3 regions of the Ectopseudomonas khazarica genome follow, and region 2 is predicted to be linked to each of the others. Evidence: predicted binding sites of a transcription regulator. Region 2 holds the regulator's gene; each other region holds the start of a gene.
What was found. The regulator FliA, encoded in region 2, starts transcription of late flagellar genes. The targets are predictions, from matches to a motif close to CTAAAGTTTNNNNNNNNNNNGCCGNTAA.

Region 1 (4,174 bases), 2.5 Mb from region 2:
GGACCGCTGGTTTCGTCAGCACCCCGGGGTGAATCCGCTGGCGCTGGCACGGGCGGCCTGGCAGAACCTGACGGGTGGGCGCGTGGTGTCCGGCGGCAGCACGCTGTCGATGCAGGTCGCGCGTCTGCTCGACCCGCACAGCCGCGACCTGCCCGGCAAGTTCAAGCAGCTGTGGCGTACCGCGCAGCTGGAATGGCACCTGTCCAAGGACGAGATCCTTACCCTTTACCTGAACCGGGCGCCGTTCGGCGGCACCTTGCAGGGGGTGGCGGCGGCGAGCTGGAGTTACCTGGGCAAGCCGCCGAGCCAGCTGACCCGCGCCGAGGCGGCCCTGCTCGCAGTACTGCCGCAGGCGCCCAGCCGGTTGCGCCCGGACCGCCATCCGCAGCGCGCCCAGGCCGCACGTGACAAGGTGCTGCGCCGCCTGGGCGAGTTCCAGGTGTGGCCACAGGCGCAGGTGGACGAGGCGCTGGAGGAACCGGTGTTCCTGGCCCCGCGCCGCGAGCCGAGCCTCGCGCCGCTGCTGGCCAGGCGCCTGAATCGCGCCGGCAGCCCGCCGCTGATCCGCACCACGCTCGACGCCGGCCTGCAGCTGCGCCTGGAAGACCTGCTGCTGGGCTGGCGCGCGCGTCTGCCCGAGCGCACCTCGGCGGCGATCCTGGTGGTCGAGCATCCGAGCATGGCCGTGCGTGCCTACCTGGGTTCGGTGGACATCGGCGATACCGCGCGCTTCGGTCATGTCGACATGGTTCGAGCGCTGCGTTCGCCCGGCTCGACGCTGAAACCCTTCCTCTACGGCATGGCGCTGGATGCCGGGCTGATCCATTCCGAGTCGCTGTTGCAGGACGTGCCGCGCCATTACGGCGACTACCGTCCCGGCAACTTCGCTGCGGGCTTCATCGGCCCGGTGTCGGCCAGCGAGGCGCTGGCCACATCGCTCAACCTGCCTGCCGTGCAACTGCTCGAAGCCTATGGGCCGAAGCGTTTTGCCGGCGAGCTGCGCGGTGCTGGCGTGCCGATCCGCCTGCCGCCGCTGGCCGAGCCGAACCTGGCGCTGATTCTCGGCGGTGGTGGGGCGCGACTGGAGTCCCTGGTGGCCGGCTACAGCGCCTTCGCCCGCGGCGGCATGGCCGCCAAGCCGCGTTTGCAGCCCGGCGATGTGCTGCGTGAGCGGCGCCTGCTGTCCCCGGGGGCGGCCTGGATCATCCGCCGTATTCTCAGCGGCCAGGCCCGTCCCGACCGCGACCCGCGTGCCTACCTGGCGCAGCGCCCGACGCTGGCCTGGAAGACCGGCACCAGCTACGGTTTTCGCGATGCCTGGGCCATCGGCGTCGGTCCGCGTCACCTGATCGGTGTGTGGATCGGTCGTCCCGACGGTACGCCGGTGCCCGGCCAGTTCGGCCTGGCCTCTGCCGCGCCGCTGCTGCTGCAGGTGCATGATCTGCTGGTCAACCGTGACAGCCAGCGCGGCATCGCCGTGCCGCCCGATCCGCAGCCGGCCGAGGTCGGTGTCGCCGCCGTCTGCTGGCCACTGGGGCAGCCGATGAGCAAGGACGATCCCAACTGCCGGCGCCTGCGTTTCGCCTGGACGCTGGAGGGCACCACGCCACCGACCCTGCTGGCGGCCGATCAGCCGCTGGGCAGCGGCCTGCGCGAGCGCTACTGGGTCAACGCCCAGGGCAAGCGCGTCGGCCCCGGTTGTGCGGGGGCCGAGGCGCGGGAACTGGACCTGTGGCCGGCGCCGCTGGAGCCCTGGTTGCCACGCCGCGAACGGCGCAGTGCGCGGTTGCCGGGCGTGGATGCCGATTGCCCGCCGCCGCCGCGCAACCAGGCGGCGCCGCTGTCCATCGTCGGTGTGCGCGACGGTGACCGCCTGCGCAGGCCGCAGGGCAATCACGAGCCGCTGCGCCTGAGCCTCTCGGCCCTGGGCGGCAGTGGTCGACGCTGGTGGTTCCTCGACGGTCGGCCGCTTGGTGACAGCGCGATGGACGCGACCTTCAGCCAGGTCTTCGACAGCGGTCGGCATCAGCTCAGCGTGCTCGACGACGGTGGCCAGACCGCTCGTCTGGAATTCAGCGTCGCCCCCTGAGTGCGCCCGACGCCGCGCAGGCAGGCGCCGGCCGCTCTGCGCGGGCGCCTGGCCGAGCGCCGCGGACGACGCGAGTAAAGTCCGGGCCGGCGCCGCCGATAGGACATCTGTCGGTCACTGATTTGCAATCTGTGTACAATTTTGTATCCAATTGCTCGGTCGAGCTCCGAACCACCTCCGGGAGAACCCTCCATGCGTCTCTGGCAACGCAGTATCCAGTGGCAGTTGATCCTCAGCATGGGCGCCGCTCTGCTGGCCAGCATCCTGATCGTCGTCGGCATCTACTCGGCGGTGGTCAATCGCCTGACCGAGCGCTACCTGATCGAAGAGGCGCTGCCCGCACGGGTTCTGGCGATACGCAACGACCTGGAGCGGGTGCTGACCGCGCCGATCACCGCCAATGCCTCGATCGCCGAGAACAGCCTGGTGCAGGACTGGCTGGCCGCCGGCGAGGACGCGACCCGGCGCGACGAGTTCGCCCGCTACCTCGAGGGCGTGCGCGCTCAGCAGAACGCCATGACCACTTCCATCGTCGCCCTCGCCAGCGGCAACTACACCACCGGTGAAGGGCTGATGCGCACCCTCGACCGCAGCCAGACGGAGAACCAGTGGTTCTATCGCCTGGTCGACAGCGACCGCGACCGGGCGCTGGAGATCGACATCGACAAGACCACGCGCCTGCCCACGCTGTTCATCAACCAGCGCATCAAGCAGGGCGGCAAGACCCTGGGCGTCTCCGGCCTCGGCTACAGCCTGGCGGACATGTCGAAGATGATCAGCGAGTTCCACTTCGGCGAGCGTGGCCAGGTGTTCCTGGTCGACGGCCAGGGCAACGTCAAGGTGCATCCGCGCTCGGAGCTGAGCGGCAGCGGCAAGCTGAGCGAACTCTTCGGTGCCGATGCCGCTCGCCAGGTCCTGGCCGGCGACAGCCATGCGGTGCGTTTCGAGCGTGATGGCGAGATCTTTCTCGCGGTGGCGCAGAAGTTCGCCAGCATCGACTGGCTGCTGGTCAGCGAGGTGCCGGAGGCGGAGGTCTATGCCGAGGCGCGGCAGGCACTGTGGGTGACCAGCCTGATCGGTGTCGCCGTGGCGCTGCTGTTCCTCGGCCTGGTGGTGCTGCTGGCGCGTGGGCTGGTGCGGCCGATTCGTCAGGTGACTCAGGCGCTGGTGGAAATCGGCGGCGGCGGTGGTGACCTGACCCGTCGTCTCGATGAGTCGAGGGCCGATGAGCTGGGTGATCTGGCGCGCGGCTTCAACCGTTTTCTCGCCAGCCAACGCGACCTGATCGGTGACGTGCTGGCGACCAGCGAGCGCCTGCGCACGGCGGTCGGCCAGGTGACGCGGGTGGTGGAGAACACGGCCGGACGTGCCGGCCAGCAGCAGGAAATGACCGACATGGTGGCCACCGCCGTGCATGAGATGGGCCTCACCGTGCAGGAGATCGCGCGCAACGCCAGCAGCGCTGCGCAGTCCTCGCATGCCGCGCGTGACGAGGCGCAGGGTGCGCGCCAGGTGGTCGGGCAGTCCATCGCCCATATCGAGCGGATGTCGGCGGACATCGGCAGCGCAGCCGAGGCGGTCACCGAACTGGCCGACCAGGTGGCTTCCATCGATCAGGTGCTGGCGGTGATCCGCGGGATTTCCGAGCAGACCAACCTGCTCGCGCTCAACGCCGCCATCGAGGCCGCACGCGCTGGCGAGATGGGCCGTGGCTTCGCGGTAGTCGCCGATGAAGTGCGTACCCTGGCCAGCCGTACCCAGGCCTCGACCGATGAAATCCAGCAGATGATCCAGCGCCTCAAACAGGGCGCCGAGACGGCAGTCAGCTCCATGCATGCAGGACAGGCGGCGACCAGCACCGGTGTCGAGTCCAGCCAGCGCACCGGGCAGTCGCTGGGGGCGATCACCGAGCAGGTCGAGCGCATCAGCGACATGAACACCCAGGTGGCGGCCGCGACCGAGGAGCAGAGCTCGGTGACCGAGGAGATCAACCGCAACGTGCAGGGCATCGCCGACCTGGCGCATGCCACCGCCGGTGAAGTCCGTGCCTGTCGCGAGGATTGTCAGACCCTCAGCCGCCTGGCC
Region 2 (4,174 bases):
CGGCCGGCTTGGCGGGCGCAGCAGGCGCAGCAGCCTTGGCCGCTGCGGCGGGCTTGGCCGCAGGTGCAGCCGGTTTCGCTGCCGGAGCGGGAGCAGCCGGCTCACTCGGTGGTACGAACTTGCCCTTGCCGTGCAACTGATCGAGCAGCGACTCGAACTCGTCGTCGGTGATGTCATCACCGGCAGGCGCCGGCGGTTCGCTGGCAGCGACGGCTGGCGCGGCGGTTTCGGCCGGGCCGGAGAACTGCCCCTTGCCGTGCAGCTGGTCGAGCAGCGCCTCGAATTCATCGTCGGTGATGTCGTCACTGGCAGGCGCCGCCGCAGGTGCGGCAGCACCGGCGGTGCTGGCAGGCGTCTCGACCGGGCCACTGAACTGCCCCTTGCCATGCAACTGGTCGAGCAGCGACTCGAACTCGTCGTCGGTGATGTCGTCACTGGCAGGCGCCGCCGCTTCCACGGCCGGGGCATCGCCCAGGGCGTCGAGCAGCTGTTCGAACTCGCTGTCGGTGATGTCGCCGGACGCCGCAGCAGCCGCAACCGGCTCAGGCTCGGGCTCGGGTTCCGGCGCGGCTGTCACGACCGGCGCAGGCGCCGGCTCGGCACCAGCCGGTTCAGCCAGGCGCGCCAGCGCGGCCAGCAGTTCCGGCGTGGCAGGCGTCGGCTCGCGGCGCTCGCGCACCTCGCCGAACATGCCGTTGACTGCATCAAGAGCCTCGAGCACCACGTCCATCAGCTCCGAGTCGACGCGACGCTCACCCTTGCGCAGGATGTCGAACACGTTCTCGGCTATGTGGCAGCACTCCACCAGCTCGTTGAGCTGGAGGAAGCCCGCTCCGCCCTTGACGGTATGGAAACCGCGAAAGATGGCGTTGAGCAGGTTCATGTCGTCCGGCCGGCTTTCCAGCTCGACCAACTGCTCGGACAACTGTTCGAGAATCTCGCCGGCCTCTACCAGGAAGTCCTGGAGGATCTCTTCATCGGCGCCGAAGCTCATATTGTGTGCTCCTTAGAACCCTAGGCTGGACAGCAGGTCGTCGACATCGTCCTGACTGGAGGCAACGTCATCACGCTTATCGGCATGAATCTGCGGACCTTCACCCCGCGATGGCTCTTTTATTTTTTCCTGTTCGGCACGCAACGCTTCGTGGTCATGCTGAATGCCGGCAAAACGGTCGACCTGGCTGGCCATCAGCATCAGCTTGAGCAGGTTGCCTTCCACCTCGGTCACCAGCTGGGTGACCCGCTTGATCACCTGCCCGGTGAGGTCCTGATAGTCCTGCGCCAGCAGAATGTCGTTGAGGTGATTGGACAGTTTGGCGCCGTCACGCTCGCTGCGCGCGAGGAACAGCTCGACGCGCTTGGCCAGCTCGCGGAACCCTTCGGCGCCCATCTCGCGACGCATGAAACGGCCCCATTCGGCGCTCAGGCTCTGCGCCTCATCGCTCAGGTCATTGACCAGCGGAGCGCTCTGCTCCACCAGGTCCATGGTGCGGTTGGCCGCCCTCTCGGTCTGGGTAACGACGTAGTTCAGGCGTTCGGTCGCATCGGCGATCTGCGACAGCTCCTGCGCATGCGGCATGCGCGGGTCGATCTGAAAGTTGACGATGGCGTTGTGCAACTCACGGGTCAGCTTGCCGACCTCGTGATAGAGCCCGCGATCACGGACCTTGTTGAGTTCGTTGATCAGTTGCACCGCGGCGCCGAAATTGCCTTGTTCGAGGCTATCGACCAGGTCACGGGCGTTGTTTTTCAGGGTCGACTCGAGGTCACCCATCGTGGAGTCATCATGTTCCATAGCACCCTCGCGGCCGACATCAGCCGTTGACTCGCTCGAAGATCTTCTCGATCTTTTCCTTCAGCACCTGGGCGGTGAAGGGTTTGACCACGTAGCCATTCACGCCGGCCTGAGCCGCCTCGATGATCTGGTCGCGCTTGGCTTCGGCGGTCACCATCAGCACCGGCAGGTGCTTGAGACGCTCGTCGGCGCGAACGGCGCGCAGCAAGTCGATACCGGTCATGCCGGGCATGTTCCAGTCGGTCACCAGAAAGTCGAAGCTGCCGCTCTGCAGCATCGGCAGCGCCGACGTGCCGTCATCGGCTTCTGCGGTGTTGGTGAAACCCAAGTCCCGCAAGAGGTTCTTGATGATCCGTCGCATCGTCGAGAAATCGTCAACGATGAGGATTTTCATGTTCTTGTCCAAGTCGACCTCCGTACAGTCCCAAACGTATTGCGCTTGCAACTACGTCCTTTAATCGAGAAACCGCTTCCGCCTGCGAGTACGCCGCTGTTCAGCCTGCGCGCCATTCACTCAGTCGCGAGCGCAGGCGTGCCGCGCACTGACTGTGCAGTTGGCTCACACGTGACTCGCTAACCCCCAGCACTTCACCGATTTCTTTCAAGTTCAGTTCTTCATCGTAATACAGCGCCAGCACGAGACGTTCACGCTCGGGCAAACCGGCGATGGCCTCGGCCAAAGCCGCCTGAAAGCGTTCGTCTTCGAGGTCCCGCGAAGGTTCGAGGTGGGTGTGCCCGGCGTCTTCGTGCAACCCGCCGTGCTCGCCATCCTGCAAGAGGTCGTCGAAGCTGAACAGGCGGCTGCCCAAAGTGTCGCCAAGAATGCCGTAGTAATCCTCCAGACTCAATTGGAGTTCGGCAGCAACCTCGTGATCTTTAGCGTCGCGCCCGGTTCGGGCTTCGACTGCACGAATCGCATCGCTGACCATACGGCTGTTACGGTGCACGGAACGCGGCGCCCAATCGCCCTTGCGTACCTCGTCGAGCATGGCACCGCGAATGCGGATGCCGGCGAAGGTTTCGAAACTGGCACCCTTGCTGGAGTCGTATTTGCGCGAGGCCTCGAGCAGCCCGATCATCCCCGCCTGGATCAGATCATCGACCTGCACGCTGGCTGGCAGGCGTGCCAGCAGGTGGTAGGCGATGCGCTTGACCAGGGAGGCATAGCGCTCGATCAACTGGTGCTGGGAGTCCTGCGCCTGCGCCTTGTTGTACATACGAAGTCCAGAAGCTGCTGTCATACGGCACTGTCAGCCGTCGGTTGCTGCACCAGACGCTCGACGAAGAACTCCAGATGGCCGCGGGGGTTGGCCGGCAACGGCCAGGTGTCGACCTTCTGAGCAATCGCCTTGAACGCCAGGGCGCACTTGGATCGTGGGAACGCCTCATAGACGGCACGCTGCTTCTGCACGGCCTTGCGCACGCACTCGTCGTAGGGCACGGCGCCGACATACTGCAGGGCGACATCAAGAAAACGATCCGTCACCTTGGTCAGCTTAGCAAAGAGATTGCGCCCTTCCTGCGGACTGTGAGCCATGTTGGCCAGGACGCGGAAACGGCTGATGCCATGGTCACGGTTGAGCAGCTTGATCAGGGCGTAGGCATCGGTGATGGAGGTCGGTTCGTCGCACACCACCACGAGGATTTCCTGCGCCGCCCGGACGAAGCTGACCACCGCGTCGCCGATACCGGCGGCGGTGTCGATCACCAGGACATCGAGGTTTTCGCTGATGTCGCTGAATGCCTGGATCAGCCCGGCATGCTGCATCGGCGTGAGGCTGACCATGCTCTGCGTGCCCGACGCGGCCGGCACGATGCGAATGCCGCCCGGCCCCTGCAGCAGCACGTCACGCAGATCGCACTCGCCGGCGATCACATCGGCCAGGGTGCGCTTGGGTGTGAGCCCCAGCAGCACGTCGACGTTGGCCAGCCCCAGGTCGGCGTCCATCAGCATCACCCGCCGACCGAGGTCGGCCAGGGCCATGGACAGATTCACCGACACATTGGTCTTGCCGACGCCACCCTTGCCGCCGGTCACCGCAATCACCTGTACGGGATGCATACCCATGTTCTTTCTACACCTTGTCTAACTTCGACTTGACCATCAGGCCGTTCACTCCCGCGCTCATGCGCGAGAGGGTGCAACATCGTCGCCGTTCAGCCGGCGCGCTGCGCGGGCTGGTGATAGAGCCCGGCGAACAACTGCGCCATGGCGTCCTCACTCGGCTCCTCCGCAGACTGCAGGCCCACTGCGCGGCTGACCAGCTGGTGGCTGCGCGGCACCTGCAGGTCATCCGGAATGCGCGGCCCGTCTGTCACATAGGCTACCGGCAGATGCTGGCCTATAGCCAGACCCAATACCTCGCCCAGGCTCGCAGC
Region 3 (4,174 bases), 200 kb from region 2:
GGTCTCATGGCGCTGCTGCGACATGGCCTGTTCGGAACGCTGCGCCTGCTCGGACACCTGGCCGACCAGCTCGGTGAGCTGGCCGGTCATCTCGACGATCTGTCGGACCAGGCCATGCACCTTCTCGACGAAACGGTTGAACGAGCCCGCCAGCTGCCCCAGCTCGTCTTCGCTGGTGATCGGCAGGCGGCGCGTCAGGTCGCCCTCGCCGGCGGCGATGTCATCGAGGTTGGCCTTGATCTGTTGCAGCGGGCGCAGGAAGGCATTGCCCAGCCAGACGCCGATCACCCCGAAGACCACCAGCAGGATGGCGGCGACCACCACGATACTGGTGATGATGGTGCCGATGCGGCGCTTGATCTCGGTTTCCACTTGGGCAACCTGCGCCTCGATGCCATCCAGGTTGAGTGCGGTACCCAGGGCCATGTCCCACTTCGGCAGGTAGTAGCTGTAAGCGAGCTTGGGCACCAGCACCGACTCGTTGCCCGGCAGCGGCGAGGAGTAATTGACGAAGTAGCTGTTGTTCTTGGCGACGTTGACCAGCTCACGGTTGATGTAGACACCGTTCGGGTCGCGCCGGTCGGCCAGGCTCTTGCCGACGTCCACCGGGCTGTCGCCGCGGAACAGGCGCACGACGTTGGAGTCGTGGCCGAAGAAGTAGCCGTCGGCGCCGTACTTGATCTTGGAGAGCACGGCGATGGCCTGCTCGCGGCTGGCCATGTCACCCTGCGCAGCGCCGTCGTAGAGCCCCTTGACAGCGCCGAGGGCGATCTGGATGTAGTGTTCGAGTTCGCTGCGCTTCTCCTGCACCAGGCGCTCACGCGTCTGGGCAATCTCTTTCTCCGCCATGCTCTGCAGCACCTTGGCCGCAGTGCCGCTCAGCACCAGGGCGAAGAGGATGACCGGAACCAGCGCAAGCAGTATCACTTTGGTTTTCAATGTCAGGCGCATTGTTATTGTCCTTGAGGGAAGGCACACCAAGACGGGGGCAAGGGTATATCGGCAGCCCCGCCCAGGAGTTAAGCGACAGGATGCGCGCAGAACTTAATCCGGCGCAGGTGCAGACCCTTACAGCAGCATAGCGGCGGCCCAGCCGAACACCAGCAACGGCAGGTTGTAGTGCAGGAAGGTGGGCACCACGCTGTCCCAGATGTGATTGTGCTGGCCATCGGCGTTCAGCCCCGAGGTCGGCCCCAGGGTCGAGTCCGATGCCGGGGAGCCCGCATCCCCCAGCGCCCCCGCCGTGCCGACGATGCTGACGATGGCCAGCGGGCTGAACCCCAGCTGCACGCCCAGCGGCACGAAGATCGCGGCGATGATCGGGATGGTCGAGAACGAGGAGCCGATGCCCATGGTCACCAGCAACCCCACCAGCAGCATCAGCAGCGCGCCGACCGCCTTGTTGTGGCCGATCAGCGTCGCCGCCCCGTCCACCAGCGTCCTGACCTCGCCCGTGGTCTTCATCACTTCGGCGAACCCTGCTGCGGCAATCATGATGAAGCCGATCATGGCCATCATCTTCATGCCCTCGGTGAACAGCCCATCCGCCTCTTTCCAGCGCACCACGCCGGACACGGAGAAGATCACGAAGCCGGCCAGCGCGCCGATGATCATCGAGTCCAGCCACAGCTGCACGACGAACGCCGCCGCGATGGCCAGCCCCGCGACCAGCAGGCTCAGCGGGTTGTATTGCACGTCGACGCGCTCGGTCTGCGCGACCCGCTCCAGGTCATAGACGCGCTTGCCGCGATAGCTGAACAGTACGGCCACGAGCAGGCCGAAGAGCATGCCCAGCGCCGGTATGGCCATGGCATGACTGATGTTGATGCCACTGACGTCGACGCCGGACTTGGCGACGTTGGCCAGCAGGATCTCATTGAGGAAGATGCCGCCAAAGCCGACCGGCAGGAACATGTACGGGGTGATCAGGCCGAAGGTCAGCACGCAGGCGATCAGACGGCGATCGAGTTGCAGCTTGCTCAGCACATAGAGCAGCGGCGGCACCAGCAGCGGAATGAACGCGATATGGATCGGCAGCAGGTTCTGCGACGAGATCGCCACGGCCAGCAGCAGCCCGATCAGCACCCACTTGAGCGCACCGCCACTGCCCTCCTGCTGCTTGCCGACCAGCGCCAGGGCCCGATCCGCGAGGGCATGCGCGAGGCCGGACTTGGCGATCGCCACGGCAAAGGCGCCGAGCAAGGCATAGGACAAGGCGACGGTCGCGCCACCGCCCAGCCCCTGGTTGAAGGCATTCAGCGTGCCTTCGATTCCCAGGCCACCCAGAAGTCCCCCGGCCAGTGCCCCGACGATCAGCGCCACGACCACATGGACGCGGCAGAGACTGAGGACCAGCATGATGCCGACAGCGGCGATTACAGCGTTCATAAAACGTATACCTGCAGGTATGCCGGCCCTGGCCGGCGCAAAAAGCCGCGTACTCTGCCGTATGCGGACTATCCTGTCAAAATGGGTTGTCGTTCATAATTTCAAGCAATGCGTGCATAATTTCGGCCAGGTGAAATAGTAGTCAAGAAAACTGCTTGGGCACCGATAACCGCATTAGTCCATGTAGAAAGGAACGCACCATGCTGTTCAGTCGTCTTTCGATCCAGTGGAAGATCACCCTGCTCGCCGGCCTGTGCCTGCTCGCCATCGTCACCTTGCTGGTGGGTGCTTCGCAGTTCCAGTCCAGCCGCAGCGCCAACCTGGTACGCGAAGCCAGCTCCGGGATGCTGGAAGAAAGCGCCAAGCTGCGCCTGAAGGCCCGTGGAGAGCTGCAGGCGATCCGCATCCAGCGCTATTTCATGGACGCCTATCAGTACGGCAAGGGTTTCTCCAGGCAGATCCTGTTCCTGCGCGAACAGGCCGAAAAGCGCTTCCTCGATGCGTTCGACCTGCGCGAAGACCTCACACGTCAGGTGCGCACCAGCCTCGAAGCCAACCCGGGCCTGCTCGGGCTGTACCTGGTGTTCGAACCCAACGCGCTGGATGGCAAGGATGAGCTGTTCGCCGACCAGGCCGAACTCGGCAGCAACGAGGTCGGTCGCTTCGCGCTGTACTGGTCGCAAGCCACGGTCGGTGAACTGGAGTCCGAGGCGATGACCGAAGAGCTGCTCGGCGACACCACCCCCGGCGACAACGGCGTGGCCTACAACGCCTGGTACACCTGCCCCCGCGACACCCGCCAGGCCTGCGTCCTGGAACCCTACTACGACGACGTCGGCGGCCAGAAGACGCTGATGACCAGCATCGCCTTCCCCCTGGAGCTGAACGGCAAGATCATCGGGGTCATGGGCCTCGACATCAGCCTCGCCAGCCTGCAGCAGATCAGCCAGGAGGCCAACGCCGAACTGTATGGCGGACAGGGCCACGTCAGCATCTTCAGCCCCGGCGCCCTGCTCGCGGGCCACAGTCGCGATGGCAGCCTGCTGAGCCAAGCCGTCGAGCGCGCATTCCCGGATCATGCCAGCGAGTTGCGCGGCCTGATCCAGGACGGCAAGGATGCGGAACTGAAGCATGGCGAGATGCTCCGCGAGCTCAGCCCGTTCAAGCCGATTCCCGAGGCCAAGCCCTGGACCGTCCTGCTGGAAGTACCCCAGGCGGTGCTGCTGGAGCGTGCCATCACGCTCGGCGCCGAACTCGATGCCAACCGTGCCCGCGACAGCCTGGCAGCACTGCTGATCGGCCTGGTCGCGGTCGTCGCCGGCCTGCTGCTGATGTGGCTGACCGCACGCGGGGTGACCCGCCCGATCCTCGGCGTCGCGGCCATGCTCAAGGACATCGCCAGCGGCGAAGGTGACCTGACCCGCCGCCTGGAATACGCCAGGCAGGACGAGCTGGGTGAGCTGGCCGGCTGGTTCAACCGTTTTCTCGACAAGCTGCAGCCCATCATCGCCGACGTGAAGAACAGCGTGATCGATGCCCGCGGCACGGCGGACCAGTCTGCCGCCATCGCCAGCCAGACCAGCGCCGGCATGCAGCAGCAGTACCGTGAAGTCGACCAGGTGGCCACCGCCTTCCAGGAAATGAGCGCCACCGCGCAGGACGTTGCCCACAATGCCGCGCAGGCCGCCGAAGCCGCGCGCAATGCCGACCAGGCGAGCCAGGAAGGCCTGCAGGTCATCGGCCAGACCACCAACAGCATCGAGCTGCTGGCCAATGAAATGAACGT

Region 1: a site for FliA is predicted at 2,164-2,191, ahead of JLK41_RS03755 (methyl-accepting chemotaxis protein). Genes of this name have one in related genera too.
Region 3: a site for FliA is predicted at 2,530-2,557, ahead of JLK41_RS15130 (methyl-accepting chemotaxis protein). Genes of this name have one in related genera too.

What each region holds. Positions count from the first base shown of each region.
Region 1 is NZ_CP068551.1:829,844-834,017, forward strand. Features, by position in the region: gene pbpC (peptidoglycan glycosyltransferase PbpC) at 1-2,089, shown strand, start outside; gene JLK41_RS03755 (methyl-accepting chemotaxis protein) at 2,282-4,174, shown strand, end outside.
Region 2 is NZ_CP068551.1:3,367,919-3,372,092, forward strand. Features, by position in the region: gene JLK41_RS16050 (chemotaxis protein CheA) at 1-994, opposite strand, end outside; gene JLK41_RS16055 (protein phosphatase CheZ) at 1,007-1,795, opposite strand; gene JLK41_RS16060 (chemotaxis response regulator CheY) at 1,815-2,189, opposite strand; gene fliA (RNA polymerase sigma factor FliA) at 2,290-3,036, opposite strand; gene fleN (flagellar synthesis regulator FleN) at 3,033-3,863, opposite strand; gene flhF (flagellar biosynthesis GTPase FlhF) at 3,953-4,174, opposite strand, start outside.
Region 3 is NZ_CP068551.1:3,166,094-3,170,267, forward strand. Features, by position in the region: gene JLK41_RS15120 (methyl-accepting chemotaxis protein) at 1-951, opposite strand, end outside; gene JLK41_RS15125 (Na+/H+ antiporter family protein) at 1,069-2,388, opposite strand; gene JLK41_RS15130 (methyl-accepting chemotaxis protein) at 2,589-4,174, shown strand, end outside.